DNA from 4 places in the Thaumasiovibrio subtropicus genome. Region 4 is predicted to be linked to each of the others. Evidence: predicted binding sites of a transcription regulator. Region 4 holds the regulator's gene; each other region holds the start of a gene.

What was found. Region 4 encodes CRP, which controls carbon source genes, mostly activating them, when cyclic AMP is high. Its sites were predicted from a motif close to TGTGANNNNNNTCACA; they were not measured.
Region 1: the regulator CRP is predicted to act here: its motif matches at 2,731-2,746, upstream of nagE (N-acetylglucosamine-specific PTS transporter subunit IIBC).
Region 2: the regulator CRP is predicted to act here: its motif matches at 2,287-2,302, upstream of typA (translational GTPase TypA).
Region 3: the regulator CRP is predicted to act here: its motif matches at 2,182-2,197, upstream of TSUB_RS24000 (CidA/LrgA family protein).

Annotation. Positions count from the first base shown of each region.
Region 1 covers NZ_AP023054.1:1,086,606-1,089,982, reverse strand. Annotated here, with positions in the region: gene glnS (glutamine--tRNA ligase) at 1-773, opposite strand, end outside; gene nagE (N-acetylglucosamine-specific PTS transporter subunit IIBC) at 1,125-2,615, opposite strand; gene nagB (glucosamine-6-phosphate deaminase) at 2,866-3,377, shown strand, end outside.
Region 2 covers NZ_AP023054.1:72,114-75,490, forward strand. Annotated here, with positions in the region: gene TSUB_RS00335 (DUF4124 domain-containing protein) at 1-377, opposite strand, end outside; gene glnA (glutamate--ammonia ligase) at 548-1,957, opposite strand; gene typA (translational GTPase TypA) at 2,415-3,377, shown strand, end outside.
Region 3 covers NZ_AP023055.1:1,725,433-1,728,809, reverse strand. Annotated here, with positions in the region: gene TSUB_RS24010 (HD-GYP domain-containing protein) at 1-313, shown strand, start outside; gene dcuC (anaerobic C4-dicarboxylate transporter DcuC) at 636-2,003, shown strand; gene TSUB_RS24000 (CidA/LrgA family protein) at 2,206-2,544, shown strand; gene TSUB_RS23995 (CidB/LrgB family autolysis modulator) at 2,541-3,209, shown strand; gene TSUB_RS23990 (Gfo/Idh/MocA family protein) at 3,353-3,377, shown strand, end outside.
Region 4 covers NZ_AP023054.1:237,215-240,591, reverse strand. Annotated here, with positions in the region: gene TSUB_RS01155 (YheU family protein) at 99-329, shown strand; gene TSUB_RS01150 (phosphoribulokinase) at 387-1,256, shown strand; gene TSUB_RS01145 (OsmC family protein) at 1,336-1,740, opposite strand; gene crp (cAMP-activated global transcriptional regulator CRP) at 1,988-2,620, shown strand; gene TSUB_RS01135 (DUF1338 domain-containing protein) at 2,709-3,377, opposite strand, start outside.

The DNA of each region.
Region 1 (3,377 bases), 850 kb from region 4:
TCATACTGATGAGGCTGGCATTCAATCGAAATGTTTTCCAATACCCAGTCATACAGACGACGGTTGTCTTGGAACTCAAGGGTGCATAGCGAATGTGTAATGCCTTCTAACGCATCAGAAATACAGTGTGTAAAATCGTACATTGGGTAAATGCACCATTTGTCACCCGTCTGATGGTGTTCAGCAAATCGCACTCGATACAACACAGGATCGCGCATCACCATAAACGGTGAAGCCATGTCGATCTTAGCACGCAAGCATGCCGTCCCCTCTTCAAAACCGCCCTCACGCATTTTTTCAAATAGCGCCAAGTTCTCTTCGACAGGACGATCGCGATAAGGACTATGCTTACCCGGTTGTGTTAAGGTGCCACGGTACTCACGAATCTGTTCTGCATTCAGCTCTTCAACGTAAGCTAAGCCCTTTTCAATCAGCTCTACCGCGTAGGCGTATAGCTGATCAAAATAGTTCGATGAGTAGCAGATATCGCCATCCCATTGGAAACCTAACCATTGCACATCACTCTTGATTGACTCAACGTATTCGATATCTTCCTTTTCAGGATTGGTATCGTCAAAACGTAAGTTACATTGACCTTGGTAATCCTGAGCAATACCAAAGTTTAAACAGATGGATTTCGCGTGCCCGATATGAAGATAGCCATTTGGCTCCGGCGGGAAACGAGTATGTACGCTGCTATGTTTGCCACTGTCTAAATCCGCATCAATGATGTTGCGGATAAAGTTGGTTGGACGAGCTTCAGAATCACTCATCAATTACACCTCACGTGTGTCCGTATAGAAATTAAATAATCCCCATATGATCCACAATATTGCAGGATGACTCAACCATTACCCGCGCTTTACACATCATATGGACAAAAAAAACCCGCCTAAAGGCGGGTGGAAAGAAATCGAGGCAATCACAATGAAAGCCAAAAACACAACATTCACTCAGGAATAGACGATTCATCAACATCGAACATGCGTTACAACATTGACACGAAGTTGTCTCGACTTCGCGAAACCCCTATGGAGTAGATACTTCACGGTGGCTTCTTTATGCGCTCAACAACCTTAAGCGCATAAAGAAGCGGTCTCTCGAAAGAGACCGCCGTAGAGCTATTACTGAGGTAGTTTAACTAGGCTCAGATCTTCACCTGCTGGAACGTTTTTCATTTCGCCAGCGATGATTTCAGCTAGAGGACCTAGGATAACTTGTAGGTTATTAGGACCTAGTTTAACAACACCCATTGCACCGAGTGCTTTTAGCGTGCTTTCGTTAACGATGCTTTGATCTTTCAGCGTCAGACGTAGACGAGTGATACAAGCGTCGATGTTAGTTAGGTTCTCGTGACCACCTAGCGCTTTAAGGTACTGCTTCGCTAGTTCACCAGTTTCTTGGTTAGCACCGGCACCTTCAGCCACATCTTCGTCTTCGCGACCCGGAGTCTTAAGACCGAACTTAAGGATTGCCGCGCGGAATACTACGTAGTAGATACCGAAGAAGACTAGACCTTGAACAATCAGCATGTACCACTTGTTCGCTAGTGGGTTCTGTGCAGATAGAACCATATCAACGAGACCTGCAGAGAAGCCGAAGCCCGCAGTCCAGTTCATCATGTCCGCGATGAACAATGAAACACCTGTCAATGCCGCGTGCAGTACGTATAGTGCTGGCGCTAGGAACATGAATGAGAATTCTAGCGGCTCAGTTACACCAGTAAAGAATGATGCGAAACCAGCTGCAATCATGATAGAAGCAACGCGATCTTTGTTCTCTGGCTTAGCCGTGTGGTACATAGCCAATGCCGCACCTGGTAGACCAAACATCATGATTGGGAAGAAACCAGCCATGTAACGACCTGTCTCACCGACTACACCAACACCCGTTTCGATAGCGTTAGGTGTCCACCAGTTACCTAGGTCATTAATGCCCGCCATATCGAACCAGAATACTGAGTTCAGAGCGTGGTGTAGACCAACTGGGATTAATAGACGGTTGAAGAAGCCGTAAAGACCAGAACCTACTTCACCTAGACCAGTGATAGACGTACCGAAGCTCACTAGACCAGAGAAGACTGCAGGCCAGATGTACATAAGTACGAAAGAAAGACCAATACCAGCGAAAGAAGTTAAGATTGGTACTAGGCGCTTACCAGAGAAGAACGCAAGTGCTTTTGGTAGTTCAACTTGGTAGTAACGGTTGTATAGTTCAGCTGCAACAATACCACTCAAGATACCAACAAACTGGTTGTTAATACGGCCAAATGCAGCCTCGCCTTGTGCGTTCAGCTCAACAAGACCAATTGCTTTCACTGTATCTGGGTTAAGTAGTGTCGTGATTACCATGAAACCAACGAAACCCGCAAGTGCTGCTGCACCGTCTTTGTCTTTTGACATACCATATGCAACACCGATTGCAAACAGTACTGACATGTTATCAATAATCGCCGCACCCGCTTTGATTAAGAAAGCAGCCAACGCGTTATTGCCACCCCAACCGGTCGGGTCAATCCAGTACCCGATACCCATTAAGATTGCTGCGGCTGGCAATGTGGCGACTGGCACCATCAAAGCCTTACCGACTTTTTGAAAATATCCAAGAATATTCACCTTTCGTTCCCCCTGTGTTTTCTTAGAATCGGTGGATAACTTATTTTTGTTATCCGATTAAGTTATTTGCAGTGTATTCTTTTAATTTCGCCCCGCAAATTAAAAGGTTTTCATTTGTGATCTTTATCACCAGAGAGGGGCAAAAGGACATGTTTTTGCTAGCCAGATCATAAAACTTATTTTATGATTCGAAATAATCGAGTATAAAAGCTACAATTTTCCTAAAATTCGTTCATCGAGAGGTATCATCGTGAGACTTATTCCGTTACAAAAAGCAAATCAAGTAGGCCTTTGGTCAGCGCGCTACATCGCAGACCGCATCAACGCATTCCAGCCTACTGCTGACCGTCCATTTGTTCTTGGCCTACCAACTGGTGGTACGCCACTAGCGACTTACAAGCGTCTGATTGAGCTTTATAAGCAAGGCGAAGTAAGCTTCAAGCACGTTGTTACTTTCAACATGGACGAGTATATCGGTATTCCTGCTGACCACCCTGAGTCATACCGTAGTTTCATGTACAACAACTTCTTTAATCACATTGATATTCAAGAAGAAAACATCAACCTGCTAGACGGCAACACTGCTGACCACGATGCAGAATGCCAGCGTTACGAAGATAAGATTAAGTCATACGGCCGCATCAACCTTTTCATGGGTGGTGTAGGCAACGACGGCCACATCGCATTCAACGAGCCAGCTTCTTCGCTTTCGTCACGCACGCGCATCAAGACGCTAACAGAAGACACACGTATCGCTAACTC
Region 2 (3,377 bases), 170 kb from region 4:
TGCCCGGCAACATAAAGCTGCACTTGGTAATGCTCTCTTAGCGGTGTATCTGTCGATACACTGACACTTAACCGACCCGCATTGTCGCGCACTGTTTGCTCGTGGTTTGGGGTAAGTAAAGACACTTTGCTCGGTGGTGGGTTTTTCAGTTCAGGTTCTGCACTAGGTTGGGGCAATGGCTCAGCCTCGGCGTCGAGCACTGGCGGCGGTGGCGGGGGATCGTCATAGTGCTGTTGATCGTACTGGCCGGATTCCGGCGGGTGATCGGAAAAGACGGTTTTACCATTGGCATCTTTCCACGAGTAGATCGTCGTTGCAACCGCGACAGGCATCAGGGTTAATGCGATGAGGGTAGTGCCGATTTTTATCATTTTCATTGTGGGCTTCCGCACTGCTAAGTCGTTGAGATTCAAATGAAGCGCATTGGATAATAACGTTTATAGCGTGAGAGCGAGTGTACTGTTAACTACAGAATTTGAGCTGATATAAAAAAACGGCCCACCTGTGAGGTGGGCCGTAGAATTACGCTGTTGTTTCAGCTTGTTGCTTAAACTGAGTAGTACAGTTCAAACTCAAGTGGGTGCGTCGTTGCGTTAACTTGAGCAACATCTTGACCTTTAAGATCGATGTAAGAATCGATGAAATCGTCTGAGAATACACCGCCAGCGGTTAGGAACTCACGATCATCACTCAGTGCCTGTAGCGCCTGCTGTAGTGATTCAGCAACGGTTGGGATCTCTGCCGCTTCTTCCGCAGGAAGGTCGTACAGGTCTTTGTCCATTGCTTCACCTGGGTGGATCTTGTTCTTAATACCGTCAAGACCAGCCATTAGCATTGCAGAGAATGCAAGGTATGGGTTCGCTGTTGGGTCACCAAAACGTACTTCGATACGACGCGCTTTCGGGCTTGGTACCACTGGGATACGGATAGAAGCAGAACGGTTACGTGCTGAGTAAGCAAGCATAACTGGCGCTTCGAAGCCTGGAACAAGACGCTTGTAAGAGTTAGTAGAGGCGTTCGCGAAGGCGTTGATCGCACGCGCGTGCTTGATGATACCACCGATGTAGTAAAGTGCCGTTTCAGAAAGGCCGCCGTACTTGTCACCAGCAAACAGGTTTTGACCATCTTTACCAAGAGACATGTGAACGTGCATACCAGAACCGTTGTCACCAACAAGTGGCTTAGGCATGAAGGTTGCCGTTTTGCCAAATGCGTGCGCAACGTTGTGGACTACGTACTTGTAGATTTGGATTTCATCAGCTTTGCTTGTCAGAGTGTTGAAACGCGTTGCGATTTCATTCTGACCTGCAGTAGCGACTTCGTGGTGGTGAGCTTCAACAACAAGGCCCATCTCTTCCATTACTAGACACATTGCAGAACGAATGTCTTGTGATGAATCGACAGGTGCGACTGGGAAGTAACCGCCTTTCACGCCTGGACGGTGACCTTTGTTACCGCCTTCGAAGTCAGAACCTGTGTTCCATGCTGCTTCTACGTCATCAATTTTGAAGAAAGAACCCGACATGTCAGTCGCGAACTTCACGTCATCAAATAGGAAGAACTCTGGCTCTGGACCAACAAGAACGGTATCTGCAACACCGCTCGCACGCATGAACTCTTCAGCACGCTTTGCAATTGAGCGTGGGTCACGGTCGTAGCCTTGCATCGTTGCAGGCTCTAGGATGTCACAACGTACGTTTAGCGTTGCTTCTTCAGTGAATGGGTCAAGTACTGCAGATGACGCGTCAGGCATCATCACCATGTCAGATTCGTTGATACCTTTCCAACCAGCTACAGAAGAGCCGTCGAACATTTTACCTTCTTCGAAGAAGTCTGCGTCGATTTGGTGAGCTGGGATAGAGATGTGCTGCTCTTTACCCTTAGTGTCTGTGAAGCGTAGGTCAACGAACTTAACTTCGTTTTCCTGAATCATAGCTAATACGTTTTCTACTGACATGGTGGTTAACCTCCGGTGTTAGTTTGGCAAAAGGCGCGAAACAAAGCTTTACAATAAGTTAATTAGCTTAATGCGATTATCGTGCCAATTTTAAAAGTCCTGAAATGCGCTGAATTAGCGCACTTGAGCACCGTTTTAGTTCCTTCTGTGCACTATTGTGGTGCAATTGCGGATCTTAATGGTGCAAGTGCATTCTTCAGGTGCATTTCTATTCAGGACTCTTGCAAGGAATTTGTCAATTCCTGCGCGCGAAAAAAAGTGCCGAAAACGGAAAGGTGCGCCAGTAAAGTGACCTTTTCTAAGGGAAAACGTAAAAAAAGCGACTTTGCGGTGACTTAAATCACATCTTTGATTGGTTTTGGCGTAAAATCTGTTAGATTATGAGCCGTTTTTTTAACCACAGTAGCTGTGTTGCCGAGTTGGTAGCCGCTGCACGTTCTGAGTGAATCAAATCCACATGTCTACTCCACAGATCGATAAACTACGCAATATCGCTATTATTGCGCACGTTGACCATGGCAAAACCACCTTGGTTGATAAACTGCTGCAACAATCGGGCACCCTTGAATCGCGCGGTGAAGCCGAAGAGCGCGTAATGGACTCGAATGACATCGAGAAAGAGCGTGGCATTACCATTTTGGCGAAAAACACCGCCATTAACTGGAATGACTACCGCATTAATATCGTTGATACCCCGGGGCACGCCGACTTCGGTGGTGAAGTTGAGCGCATCATGTCGATGGTTGACTCAGTACTACTGATTGTTGATGCGGTAGATGGCCCAATGCCTCAGACGCGTTTTGTAACACAGAAGGCGTTTGCACACGGTTTGAAGCCGATTGTTGTTATCAACAAAATTGACCGTCCAGGTGCGCGTCCTGATTGGGTTATGGATCAAGTCTTTGACCTGTTCGACAACCTAGGTGCTTCTGACGAGCAGCTAGACTTTAAAGTGGTCTATGCCTCAGCGCTAAATGGCTGGGCGACGCTAGAAGAAGGTGCTGTAGGCGATGACATGGAACCACTGTTCCAAACTATCGTTGAAGAAGTTGAAGCGCCGCAAGTTGATACTGAAGGCTCACTGCAGATGCAGGTGTCTCAGTTAGATTACAGCTCATACGTTGGTGTTATCGGTGTAGGCCGTGTTACCCGCGGTAGTGTGAAGCCAAATCAACAAGTGACCATTGTTGGTGCAGACGGTAAAACCCGCAACGGTAAAGTCGGTACGGTTATGGGTTACCTTGGCCTTGAGCGTCACGATGTGGACTCAGCAACGGCAGGTGACATCATTGCGATTACCGGTCTAGGTGAACTGAAAATTTCTGACACCATCTGTGACATCAACAATGCAGAAGCTTTACCACCGCTTTCTGTTGATGAGCCAACCGTGACCATGACCTTCCAAGTAAACACGTCGCCG
Region 3 (3,377 bases), on a different replicon from region 4:
CTTGGGAGATGGCATTGGTTTTATCTCGGTAGCGAAAGAGATTGCGGCTTGTCATCATGAAAAGTGGGATGGTTCAGGTTATCCGGAAGGATTACAGGGGCAACAAATCCCATTAAGTGCTCGGTTGATGGCGGTTGCTGATGTTTACGATGCCTTGATCAGCAAGCGAATCTATAAAGATGCGTTCCCCCATCAAAAAGCGATCAACATCATACGTGACGGGCGTGGGAGTCATTTTGACCCTGATATCGTGGATGCATTCTTAGCGATTGAAACAGATTGTCGTCATTTGGCGGAAACGTACAAAGATTAGTTTTTCAGTATGGCTAGCTTATCCGTCATTCGTGCCTTTTTTTACTTTAAGTTCCCGTAAATACCACTCGAAATGCCCTGCCGTATTAAGTAATCAGTATGTTAATAGCGTCGAATACTCACGATCTCTATGTGTTAAATACATAGATCAGTCATTAAACATTCCATTAATGAATTCATGTTTTTGTGTTGTCATATCAATATTTCTTCGAATAGTTGTTTGTTATTAAATCTCTCTTTGGTATTTATCTCTGTGTAAGCAAGGGTTGCGTAACGTGACATTTTGTTTCTGATTGCGTGTTTTTACGTTAAGAGAGGAAGTAATGTTAGAGCTGTTGATTGGATTGGCGGTGACGGTAGCGGTTGGATATTTCATCGTAAAGGGGTATCGACCAGCAGGTGTGCTGTTGACTGCCGGTATCGGATTATTGATTATCACGGGTGTGCTGGGACACACAGTACTCCCCAGTAAGGTTGACCCAACGGGCAATGTACTGACAGATTCATTAGAGTATGTGAAGTATATGCTGCAATACCGAGGCGGTGGCCTTGGGTTACAAATTATGTTGCTGTGTGGCTTCGCGTCTTACATGACACATATTGGTGCAAATAACGTAGTCGTTAAACAGTTCTCTAAACCTCTCTCCTTTATCAAATCGCCCTATGTACTGTTAGTTGCTGCTTACATTGTTGCTTGTTTGATGTCATTGGCCGTGAGTTCAGCGACCGGACTTGGCGTGTTGTTGATGGCGACACTATTCCCAATGATGACGGCGATGGGGATTTCTCGTCCTGCCGCCGTTGCAGTCTGTGCCTCTCCGGCGGCGATAATTTTGTCACCGACGTCAGGTGATGTGGTTATTGCGGCGGAGAAATCAGGGTTAGCACTGGATGTGTTTGCGATTCAAACCGTACTCCCTGTGTCATTCTGTGCTATCGCAGTGATGGCCGCTGCGGCCTTTTTCTGGAATAAATATTTAGACAAGAAAGAGAACACGCCTATGGAGCGTGTCGATGTGTCTGAAATGGAAGTGAATGCGCCTGCTTATTATGCCGTGTTGCCGTTTTTACCGATTATTGGTGTCTTCGTCTTCAATGGGCGTACGATTGATGGTTTGTACTTAGACATCTACACCATTGTAGTGCTTTCTGTGTTCGTCGCGGCCATTGTGGATTTTGTTCGCAAGCGTTTCGATGGCCAGAAGACGTTGGAAGACCTCGAGTCGTGCTATGAAGGGATGGCTGATGCCTTCAAAGGCGTCGTTATGCTGTTAGTTGCGGCAGGTGTGTTTGCCCAAGGGCTGATGTCTATTGGTGCAATTGATAACCTGATTGGATTGGCTGAAGCAGCCGGCGCTGGCGGCGTGGCCTTGATGCTCATTCTGACGGGATTGACTGTCGCGGCTGCGATAGCAACGGGGTCGGGGAACGCGCCTTTCTATGCGTTCGTGGAACTCGCGCCATCCTTGGCAGCAAAAATGGGCTTAAATCCGGCGTTCTTGATTATCCCGATGCTGCAAGCGTCGAACTTGGGCCGCACCATTTCGCCTGTCTCTGGGGTCGTGGTAGCGACATCAGGAATGGGTAAAATTAGCCCATTTGAGGTCGTGAAGCGAACGTCTGTCCCTGTGCTTGCTGGGTTAGTGACGGTGATACTGGGTACACTGGTCTTAGTTCCAATGGCTGCTTAATACGGGATGGCGTGAGGATACTGTGCCTCAATCTATGCCTCGGATAGGCGAGCATCGTGGCGTGTTGGCGATAATGGTCGCCAATATGATCAACTTGCTTTCGTAATTAATTGTTATTTGGGGAGGAAACGGCGCTATACCTATAGCGCCGTTTCTGTTGATTTAGTACACTGCAAAGTGTGATTCATTTCTCATTTTGCCTATGAAGTTATTACGCGCATTCTTAATTATCTTTGCTTTTACCTATCTGGGTAACTTTCTCGCCGATTGGCTCGCCTTGCCTTTTCCGGGCTCGATTGTCGGCATGCTCAGCCTCTTTGCCGCCATGGTTGTAAAAATGATTCCCTCAGAATGGGTGAGGCCGGGTAGTGACCTGATCATGAAACACATGGCGCTATTATTTGTGCCGATCAGTGTCGGTTTGATGGTACAAGGGGATATTATTCGCGAACATGGTCTGACATTGATTGTGAGTAACCTATTGAGTTCATTGGTGGTATTGATACTGATTGGCTGGCTTTGTGAGCGAGGTGTCAGATGATCTGGTTAGTTTTGACACTGGTTGTATTCTATTCATGCCGTTTTCTAGCGCAGCGCGTCAAGCACCCTCTCAGTAACCCATTACTGTTTAGTTTATTGGTGTTGATCCCGACATTGTTGCTGCTAGAAGTGCCTTATGAGACCTATTTTGAGGGTAATCAGGCGATCCACTTAATGCTACAACCTGCCGTCGTTGCACTTGCTTACCCCTTGTATGCCCAATTGCCAGCTATCAAAGCGCAATGGCGCTTGTTACTGAGTGCCTGTCTTGTCGGTAGTTTATTGGCGATGCTCAGTGGCGCGGGGGCTGCCTTACTGTTGGGGGCTGAGTTGGAATTGGTTGCGGCGGTGTTACCGAAATCGGTGACGACGCCGATAGCGATGTCAGTCACCGAAGGGTTAGGTGGAGAAACCACCATTTCAGCCTTGATGGTGCTGGTGGCCGGGCTATTCGGCGCCCTGTTTGGCTATCCCATTCTACGTATGATGGGCATTTCATCACCGATTGCGCGTGGATTGGCCATTGGTTCTGTGTCACATGCATTGGGTACTGCACGTGCCGTCGAAGAACATCACCAAGATGCCGCAATGAGTTCGATGGCCTTGGTACTATGTGGAGTGATCACGTCACTGCTCGCACCCTTGGTGTTTATGGTTTTTTCGTAACTATATGAATTAATGGTAGTTATGTGTCAGCCCTTTTTTTAAAGATGAAGACGGATTTTGACATTTTTTTGAAGCAGACTTTGGTTATTGCGTAAATTATTCGTTAGACTGATGTTTTTGGTACTCTGCAAGGAAGCGATGTGATGTTGAAGTTCGCTATCATCGGCA
Region 4 (3,377 bases):
ACTTGTGGGCTAAGCCGCTTATGAAACCTGCATCTTGAGGTGGTTTGAGTATATAAGGTAAGCTATCAACAACTATTTATGCAGTATATTCGAGCGTCATGATTATTCCCTGGCAACAATTAGACTCCGAAACCTTCGACAATTTAGTCGAAAGCGTTGTGTTACGAGAAGGCACTGACTATGGCGAAAGCGAGCTTTCTCTTGAGGAAAAAGTCAATAACCTCAAGCAATTATTGCAAAGCGATGAGGCGGTCATCGTTTTTTCACAACTCCATGAAACAGTAGATATCAAACTTAGGCGTGATCTCAGTTCCGCCTCTATCACTTGATCTCTGATGCATAGACTGTTAATAACTTGCATCTAATGCGTTAACCTCAGGTAGCTTATGTCTGCAAAACATCCCATTATCGCGGTAACAGGTTCGTCGGGTGCTGGCACCACCACCACCTCTGAAGCCTTCCGCAAAATGTTCAATATGATGCGCATCAATGCCGCATGGCTCGAAGGCGATAGCTTCCACCGTTTCACGCGTCCTGAGATGGACGTAGAGATCCGCAAAGCCCGAGAGCAAGGCCGACATATCAGCTACTTTGGACCGGCAGCTAATGACTTCGAAGCGCTGGAGCAATTTTTTAAGCAGTATGGTGAAGATGGAACGGGGAAATTCCGTCGCTATCTGCACACTTTTGATGAAGCCGTCCCGTACAACCTCATGCCGGGCACTTTTACGCCTTGGCAAACGTTACCTGAAAACACCGATGTGCTGTTTTACGAAGGCTTACATGGTGGGGTCATGGATGGTGATGTTAACGTCTCTCAGCATGTTGACCTGCTCATTGGTATGGTGCCCATTGTTAACCTAGAGTGGATCCAAAAGTTTGTTCGTGATACGCGTGACCGCGGCCACTCACGCGAAGCGGTGACCGATTCCATTGTCCGTTCAATGGACGATTACCTCAGTTATATCACGCCGCAATTTTCGCGCACCCATATCAATTTCCAGCGCGTTCCCACTGTTGATACCTCGAACCCACTGAATGCGAAAGGTATCCCTTCACTCGATGAAAGCTTTGTCGTGATCCGATTCCGTGGGATAAAGAACGTTGATTTCCCATTCTTACTTTCGATGATTCAAGGCTCTTTTATGTCGCGTCACAACACCATTGTGGTCCCGGGCGGTAAAATGAGCTTTGCAATGGAGCTGATCATGCGCCCATTGATTCAAAACCTAATAGAGACCGGTAAGATTGGTTAGGTTTTAGAAACCTGGAGAGCCGAAAAAAGTAAGGGACGCAACAGCGTCCCTTTTTAGTGGCAAACCCTACCGCTGCGCGCTAGGCTTCAATGACCTCAATGGAGTGTGTCATCTCAACACCTTTCCCCAACATCAGGCAAACAGAACAGTATTTCTCAAGTGAGTCAGCCACGACACGCTCGACAATCTTGCTGTCCAGTTGATGACCAGTGACGGTGAAATGGACATTCACTGCCGTAAAATAACGTGGCGCTTCATCACGACGCTGTGAGGTTAACGCCGCCTCACAGCTAACCACTTGCTGAGCCGCGCTTTTCAATCCATCGACGACATCAACAGAACTACAGCCGCCAGCAGCCATTAACACTAGCTCCATTGGGCTTGGGGCTTTCTCTCCACCATTGCCGTCCATCACTACACTGTGACCCGAATCGGACTGACCTAAGAAGGTCATTCCTTCCACCCATTTGACTCGTGACTGCATAAGTCTCTCCAAGTATCTCGTCAGTGTGTGATCATGTGCACACTTATGAGTAAAAAATGCCCGTTTCTCATCGATCTACATCAAGAAAAGGACGCCAAAACACGGTAAACTCAGGAATAAATTTGGTAAGTACGCTTGCAGCGTCGCAGCGGACTACATATCCTAGACAACGCACCAATACCATTGAGTTAATGCTCGATTATAAGGATATCGTTGTTGGGCAACAAATGCAGAGGAAGTTATTTTTATGGTTCCAGGTAAACCTCAAACTGATCCAACTTTAGAGTGGTTCCTGTCTCACTGTCACATTCACAAGTACCCATCAAAAAGTACTTTGATCCATGCAGGTGAGAAGGGTGAAACCCTTTACTACATCGTAAAAGGCTCAGTTGCAGTATTGATCAAGGATGAAGAAGGCAAGGAGATGATCCTGTCTTACCTTAACCAAGGTGACTTTATCGGTGAGCTTGGCCTATTTGAAGAAGGTCAAGAGCGTACGGCGTGGGTTCGTGCCAAGACCCCATGTGAAGTTGCTGAAATTTCTTACAAGAAATTCCGCCAGCTTATTCAAGTGAACCCAGACATCCTAATGCGCCTTTCTGCGCAAATGGCGAACCGTCTGCAAGTCACTAGCCAGAAAGTCGGTGACCTAGCGTTCCTCGATGTCACAGGCCGCATCGCACAAACACTGCTAAACCTAGCGCGCCAACCGGATGCGATGACGCACCCTGATGGCATGCAGATCAAGATTACCCGTCAAGAGATCGGTCAAATCGTTGGCTGTTCACGAGAGACGGTTGGTCGTATCTTGAAGATGCTAGAAGAGCAGAACCTGATTTCTGCACACGGTAAAACTATCGTGGTATACGGTACGCGTTAATCTGCTCTCAGCAGTCGCCTTCTCAACGGCAAACGTGAATCAAAAAAGCTCGCCTAGGCGAGCTTTTTGTTTGCTTCTCTTTTCCCTTTCATCCGTTTCGGTGGGTGCTCTCAAAAATCTTATCTGCCGATGCAGCAACGAAACCGGGGTATAATCGCCCATCCGCTTGTGGGTAACGTTTAGCAAACTCATAAAACCCGCCCGGAACAGTGGCCTCACCGTCACTGAATGTCACTGGCACGGCATCAGCCATGGTCGATGATTGTGCCAAGAGTACCTCTGGTCCTCCCTTGACTTCGCCGCCAGCATCATTCAACACGAAGTCATGTTGCTTCAAATAGGTATTCACTGTTTCTACTTCGTCAAACGTCGATAGTGCATTTATACTGACCGTAAAGTGATTTGCGCCATAACCGTGGGCCGCCACCCATGCCGCATATTCACTCTCTTCCGCCAAGGCTTGATACGTTGACAGAGATAACTGCCATGGTCGCCCTAACGAGAGAAAAGCACCATGCGGGTCCAACGGTGTCTCCATTTGCGCGACCAATGCACGCACATCGGATTGCAATCGGCTTGAACACTGTCCAACTAACAGCTCACTGATGAATACTTTCGGTGCTTCAGGATCCGGATGCTCAAAATGCTCAGCATAGAGGCGTTTTTTCTCAAAATGGTATTCCCCACCTCGCACGTACCCTGCAGCGATAAACGGCGCAGCCAACGCATCCAACCCCACATCAGGCAAATTAAATGT